Linked DNA regions of Alloyangia pacifica. The protein of the gene in region 1 interacts with the protein of each later gene in a pairwise test. Links are inferred from orthologs where the notes say so. Each region holds a gene or a part of one and is shown in the gene's direction. Other genes may lie near its edges. The genes, in order: secD and pheT.

Evidence for each region.
Region 2: the proteins of secD (region 1) and pheT interact in binary tests that used the Escherichia coli proteins (3 or more experiments, as listed by UniProt). The link is inferred for Alloyangia pacifica from one-to-one orthologs.

Annotation. Positions count from the first base shown.
Region 1 is NZ_CP022189.1:1,255,527-1,258,699, forward strand. What follows is about bases 86-2,944. They hold secD (protein translocase subunit SecD), read left to right. Parts: upstream 86-613; coding sequence 614-2,275; downstream 2,276-2,944. Other genes in these bases: CEW88_RS06015 (trypsin-like serine peptidase), read right to left, coding at 86-86; yajC (preprotein translocase subunit YajC), read left to right, coding at 301-588; secF (protein translocase subunit SecF), read left to right, coding at 2,279-2,944. Also shown: more of CEW88_RS06015, read right to left, coding at 1-85; more of secF, read left to right, coding at 2,945-3,173. UniProt on the Escherichia coli protein: Part of the Sec protein translocase complex. Interacts with the SecYEG preprotein conducting channel. SecDF uses the proton motive force (PMF) to complete protein translocation after the ATP-dependent function of SecA.
Region 2 is NZ_CP022189.1:633,647-637,046, forward strand. What follows is about bases 111-3,196. They hold pheT (phenylalanine--tRNA ligase subunit beta), read left to right. Parts: upstream 111-498; coding sequence 499-2,895; downstream 2,896-3,196. Other genes in these bases: CEW88_RS03055 (malonic semialdehyde reductase), read left to right, coding at 111-306; CEW88_RS03065 (carboxymuconolactone decarboxylase family protein), read right to left, coding at 2,986-3,196. Outside these bases: more of CEW88_RS03055, read left to right, coding at 1-110; more of CEW88_RS03065, read right to left, coding at 3,197-3,327.

The DNA of each region.
Region 1 (3,173 bases):
AGGAAGAGACGGGCGAGGAAGAGAAGGGCGAGGAAGAGAAGGGCGGTAAGGAGGCGCGGGAGCCGCGCTTTGCGGGATCGTGTCATCGGAGCATGGGCGTCTTCCGCTGGCGGCGCAGCGGAAGGTAGAGGTCCGACGGGAACACGTCCATCACGCACACGTGTGTGCATGGCGCGCGCATCGCCCGCGCATGCGGTGCGCCCCGTCCCATCGCGCCTTGCATCGGCGGAGGATCGCACATAGGTTCCGGCCAAATTTTGCGGGGGGTGTCCCCCATATAACACCAAGAGGAGCCCGCCCATGGATGGCAGCGCAGTCGCCCAGTTCGTCCCCCTGATCCTGATCTTCGGCATCATGTATTTCCTGCTGATCCGTCCGCAGCAGAAGAAAGTGAAAGAGCACCAGAAGATGGTCAGCGCCCTGCGTCGCGGCGATCAGATTGTCACCCAAGGCGGCCTCATCGGCAAGGTGGTGAAGGTCAAGGAAGGCGGCGAGGTCGAGGTCGAGATCGCCGAGGGCGTCAAGGTCCGCGTGATCCAGAGCACAGTTGCTCAGGTCCTGTCGAAGACCGAGCCCGCCGAGTCCTGATTCCAACGCGAAAGCGCCCCAGACAATGCTTCAGATCGATCTTTGGAAACGCCTGACCATCTGGGCGCTCGTGATCGTAGGGCTGGCCTTGGCCAGCCCTAACCTGTTCTACAACAGGGTAGAATCCCACAATGACGCGGTTGCCGCCATCGAAAAGTCGGGTGCCACGCCCGAGCGCGAGGCGGCCGCCGCGAGCTGGCCAAGCTGGCTGCCCTCCGGGTTGGTCAACCTCGGCCTCGACCTCCGCGGCGGGGCCCATCTGCTCGCTGAGGTAAAGGTTGCCGACGTCTACGCCTCGCGGCTCGAGGCGCTCTGGCCCGACGTGCGCGACATCCTGCGCCCCGAGCGCGATAGGGTCGGCACCATCCGCCTGCAGCCCTCACCGGCCGGCGAGCTGCGCGTGCGCATCTCCAACCCCGACGGCATGGCCCGCGCGCTGGAGCTGGTGCGCGGTCTCGCGCGTCCGGTGACCTCGCTCACTGGCGCCGGCTCCAACGACCTCGAGGTCAGCGGGCAGGGCGACGAGATCGTCGTGACCCTTTCGGAGGCCGAGAAACAGGCCACCGACGAGCGCACCATGCAGCAGTCGCTGGAAATCATCCGCCGCCGGATCGATGAGGTTGGCACCCGCGAGCCGACGATCCAGCGGCAGGGCAGCGACCGCATCCTGATCCAGGTGCCGGGAATCGGCTCGGCCGCCGAGCTCAAGGACATCATCGGCACCACCGCCCAGCTGACCTTCCAGCCGGTCGTCAGCCGCACCACCAACGCCGACACCACCCCCGGCGTGGGCAACGAGCTCTTGCCCGCGATGAACGAGGAGGGGGTCTACTACGTGCTCGAGCAGGCGCCCGTCGTCACCGGCGAGGAGCTGACCGACAGCCAGCCGAGCTTCGACCAGAACGGCCGGCCGGCGGTGACCTTCCGCTTCAACCCGAGCGGCGCGCGCAAGTTCGGCGATTACACCGCCGCCAACATCGGCTCGCCCTTCGCCATCGTTCTCGACGACGAGGTGATCTCGGCCCCGGTGATCCAGAGCCACATCCCCGGCGGCTCGGGCATCATCACCGGCCAGTTCTCGGTTGAGGAATCCACAAACCTCGCCGTGCTGCTGCGCGCCGGGGCGCTGCCCGCCGGGCTCGACTTCCTCGAGGAGCGGACCATCGGTCCGGAACTGGGGCAGGACAGCATCGAAGCGGGCAAGCTGGCGACAGGCGTGGCCTTCGTCGCGGTGCTCGGCTTCATGTGGGCGAGCTACGGGCTCTTCGGCATCTTCGCAAATATCGCGCTCATCGTGAACGTCGGGCTGATCTTCGGCCTGCTGTCGATGATCGGCGCGACGCTGACGCTGCCCGGCATCGCCGGCATCGTGCTGACCGTCGGTATGGCGGTGGACGCCAACGTGCTGATCTTCGAGCGTATCCGCGAGGAACTGAAGACCGCGCGCGGTCCGGCCCGGGCCATCGAGCTTGGCTATGAAAAGGCGCTGTCGGCCATCGTCGACGCCAACATCACCACCATCATCACGGCGATCATCCTCTATGTCATGGGCTCGGGTCCGGTGCGCGGTTTCGCCATCACCCTCGGCCTCGGCATCGTCACCTCGGTCTTCACCGCGATCTATGTCACCCGGCTGCTGATCTCGATGTGGTTCGAACGCCGCCGTCCCAAAACCATCGAGGTCTGAGCCATGCGTCTTCGTGTCATTCCCGACAATACGAGCTTCGACTTCTTCAAGCGCTGGAAGCTGTGGTTCGGCATCTCCGGCCTGATGATCGTGCTGGCGCTGGTCAGCTTCGGCGTGCGCGGCCTGAACTACGGCATCGACTTCCGCGGCGGCACCACCATCCGCACGCAGAGCGCCGAGGTGGTGGACGTTGGCGCCTACCGCGACGCGCTCGGCGCGCTGGGGCTGGGCGACGTGGTGATCTCCGAGGTATTCGACCCGTCCTTCGGACCGGATCAGAACGTCGCCATGGTCCGCATCCAGGCGCAGGACGAGGAAGAGGCCGTCACCCCCGAGACCATCGCTCAGGTCGAGGCGGCGCTGCAGGGCGTTGCACCGGACATCGAGTTCGTCTCGGTGGAATCCGTCGGCCCCAAGGTGTCGGGCGAGTTGATCTGGACCGCGGTCGAGGCGGTGGTTCTGGCCATCGGCGCGGTGCTGATCTACATCTGGCTGCGCTTCGAATGGCAGTTCGCGCTCGGCGCGGTGCTGGCGCTGGTGCACGACGTGGTGCTGACGATCGGCGTCTTCTCCGAGCTTCAGATGAAGTTCGACCTGACCACCATCGCGGCGCTGCTGACCATCGTCGGCTATTCGCTCAACGACACCGTCGTGGTCTTCGACCGTGTCCGCGAGAACCTCATCAAGTACAAGAAAACCGAGCTCAAGGAGGTGCTGAACCTCTCGATTAACGAGACTCTCAGCCGGACCTTCATGACCTCCTTCACCACGCTGCTGGCGCTCTTCGCGCTCTTCGCGCTGGGGGGGGACGTTATCCGCGGATTCGTCTTCGCGATGATCTGGGGCGTCTTCGTGGGGACTTACTCCTCGGTCTTCGTCGCCTCGACCGTGCTGCTCT
Region 2 (3,400 bases), 620 kb from region 1 along the record:
AAGCTCGGGGAGCTCTTCCCGCATGTCGATGCGAAGCCCTGGTTCACCGGCTCCGAGGCAATGATCTCCGAGACTGCCTTCCGCAATTCCTCGCTTCAGGGCGGCTACCTGATCATGGCGGCCCGTGCGCTCGGTCTCGACTGCGGTCCGATGTCGGGCTTCGATGCCAAGCTGGTCGAGCAGACGTTCCTCGCCGGCACCAGTTGGAAAGTGAACTTCATGGTGAACCTCGGCTACGGTGATCCCTCGCAGGTCTTCGGCCGCCTGCCGCGCCTGAAGATGGAAGACGCCTGCAAGCTGCTCTGACGCGTGCCTGCTCCGGCGCGCGCCGCCGGAGCCTTTCTCCTAATACCCCGGGGGTGACTTGGTCGCAGGCCACGAGAGGCATCGCTTGCTCTCTCCGTCCCGGCCCGGGGACCTCTCCGGGCCAACCCCCTTTCCCCTCCCGCCTCATTCCGCTAAGGACCGGAGCCAAGCGAAACCAAGCCGGGCCGAGAGATGAAATTCACGCTTTCCTGGTTGAAAGACCACCTCGACACCTCCGCCACGGTGGAGGAAATCACCGAGGCACTGACCGATCTGGGGCTGGAAGTCGAAGGGGTCGAGAACCCCGCCGACCGCCTGTCGGCCTTTACCATCGGCAAGGTGCTCAAGGCCGAGAAACACCCCGACGCCGACAAGCTGCGCGTCTGCACGGTCATGACGGACGAGGGTGAGAGCCAGATCATCTGCGGCGCCCCCAACGCGCGCGAGGGGATCACCGTCGTCGTCGCCAAGCCCGGCACCTATGTGCCCGGCATCGACACCACCATTCAGGTCGGCAAGATCCGCGGCATCGAGAGCTTCGGCATGATGTGCTCCGAGCGCGAGATGGAGCTCTCGGAAGAGCATGACGGCATCATCGAACTGCCCTCGGGCGAGGTCGGCGAGCGCTTCATCGACTGGCTGGCGTCCAACGATCCGGCCAAGGTCGACCCGGTGATCGAGATCGCCATCACCCCGAACCGTCCCGACGCGCTCGGCGTGCATGGCATCGCCCGCGACCTCGCGGCGCGCGGCCTCGGCACGCTGAAGCCGCTGCCCGAGGTCACCGTGCCCGGCAGCTTCGCCTCGCCGATCAGCGTGACCATCGACGAAGACACGCTGGACGACTGCCCGGTGTTCTACGGCCGTGTCATCCGTGGCGTGAAGAACGGCCCCTCGCCGCAGTGGCTGCAGGACCGGCTGAAGGCCATCGGCCTGCGCCCGATCAGCTTCCTCGTCGATGTGACCAACTATTTTACCTTCGACCGCAACCGCCCGCTGCACGTCTTCGACGCTGGTAAGGTGACAGGCGATCTGCGCGTGCACCGCGCGAAGGGCGGCGAGACGCTCGAGGCGCTGGACGAGCGTACCTACACGCTCGAGCCCGGCATGGTGGTGATCTCGGCGGGAGACACCGTTGAAAGCCTCGGCGGCGTCATGGGCGGCGAGCCCACGGGCGTGTCGGACGAGACCGTCGACGTTTTCCTCGAGGCGGCGTATTTCCAGACCGTCCGCACCGCCTATACGGGCCGCGCGCTGAAGATCAACTCCGACGCCCGATACCGCTTCGAGCGCGGCATCGACCCGGCCTCTGCCGCTCCGGGCATCGAGGCGGCCACGCAGATGATCCTCGAGATCGCCGGTGGCGAGGCTTCGGAAGTTGTCGTCGCGGGCGCCACGCCGGACGTCAGCCGCGCCTACAAGCTCGACACCGATCGGGTGATCAGCCTCGTGGGCATGGAGATCCCGGCGGACGAACAGCGCGCCACGCTGACCGCGCTCGGCTTCACCTTCGACGGTGACATGGCCAATGTCCCGAGCTGGCGTCCCGACGTGATGGGCGAGGCCGATCTGGTGGAAGAGGTGGCCCGCGTCGCCTCGCTCACCAAGCTGCAGGGCCAGCCGATGCGCCGTGCCCAGCCGGGCGTGCCGAAGCCGATCCTTTCGCCGCTTCAGAAGCGCGAGCAGATCGCGCGCCGCACCACGGCGGAGCTCGGCTACAACGAGTGCGTCACCTACAGCTTCGTCGATCAGGCCTCCGCCGAGATTTTCGGCGGCGGCACCGATGCGACCATGCTGGCCAACCCGATCAGCTCTGAGATGAGCCACATGCGCCCCTCGCTGCTGCCGGGGCTGCTGCAGGCTGCGGCGCGCAACCAGGCGCGCGGATTTGCCGACATGGCGCTCTTCGAGTGCGGTCCCGCCTTTGCAGGCGGCGAGCCGGGCGAGCAGGCCACGCAGGTCTCCGGCATTCTCGTAGGTCGCACTGGTCCCAAGGACGTGCACGGTGCCTCGCGCCCGGTGGATGTGTTCGATGCCAAGGCCGACGCCGAGGCGATCCTCGCCGCCCTGGGCGCGCCCGCCAAGATGCAGATCCTACGCGGCGCCGAAGAGTGGTGGCACCCGGGCCGTCACGGCAAGCTGTGCCTCGGCCCGAAGAAGGTGCTGGGCGTCTTCGGAGAGCTGCACCCCAAGGTGCTGCAGGCGATGGACGTGAAGGGGCCGGTCGTGGCCTTCACCCTCTACCCGCAAGAGATCCCGCTGCCGCGCAACGCAGGCGGTGCGCGTCCGGCGCTGAAGCTGAACGACCTGCAGGCTGTCGAGCGCGACTTTGCCTTCGTGGTGGATGCGGATGTGGCGGCTCTCGACCTGGTGAACGCCGCTGCCGGTGCCGACAAGGCGCTGATTGAGGATGTGCGCGTGTTCGACGAGTTCATCGGCGGCAGCCTCGGGGAGGGCAAGAAGTCGCTCGCCATCACCGTGCGCCTGCAGCCGAACGACGCGACGCTGAAGGAAAAGGACATCGAGGCGGTTGCGGCCAAGATCGTCGCCAAGGTCGAAAAGGCCACCGGCGGCATACTGCGCGGCTGAGCCCGGTTCGTATGATGACAAAGGCCCCGGCGGAGCGTTCCGCCGGGGCCTTTTTTCTTAATCAGGGGGCCTTCTGGTGGTGCCGCGGCCTCAGGCCTCGGCGGTGAACTCGTCGTATGCCGCCAGCGCCTTGGCGGCATACATCAGGCCTGGGCCGCCGCCCATCTGCACCGCCATGCCGCAAACGTCGGCGATCTCCTCGCGGGTGGCGCCAAGGCGGACCAGCGCGCTGACGTGGCTCAGGATGCAGGCGTCGCAGCGGATCGCGATGCCTATGCCAAGCGCCACGTACTCCTTTTCCTTGTGGTTCAGCGCGGCCTCGGCAGAAGCGGCCTTTTCCATCTCGACGAAGCCGGCGAAGGTTTCGGGGATGGCCTTGCGCAGCTCGCGCAGCTCCTTGCGCTTGTCGGCGAGTTGTTCCTTGAACGACATATCGCTCTCCTTGAATGTAGCGGCGCCCTGATGACCACGCGGGCGAGGCGACAGCCTTGATCCAGATCAGACA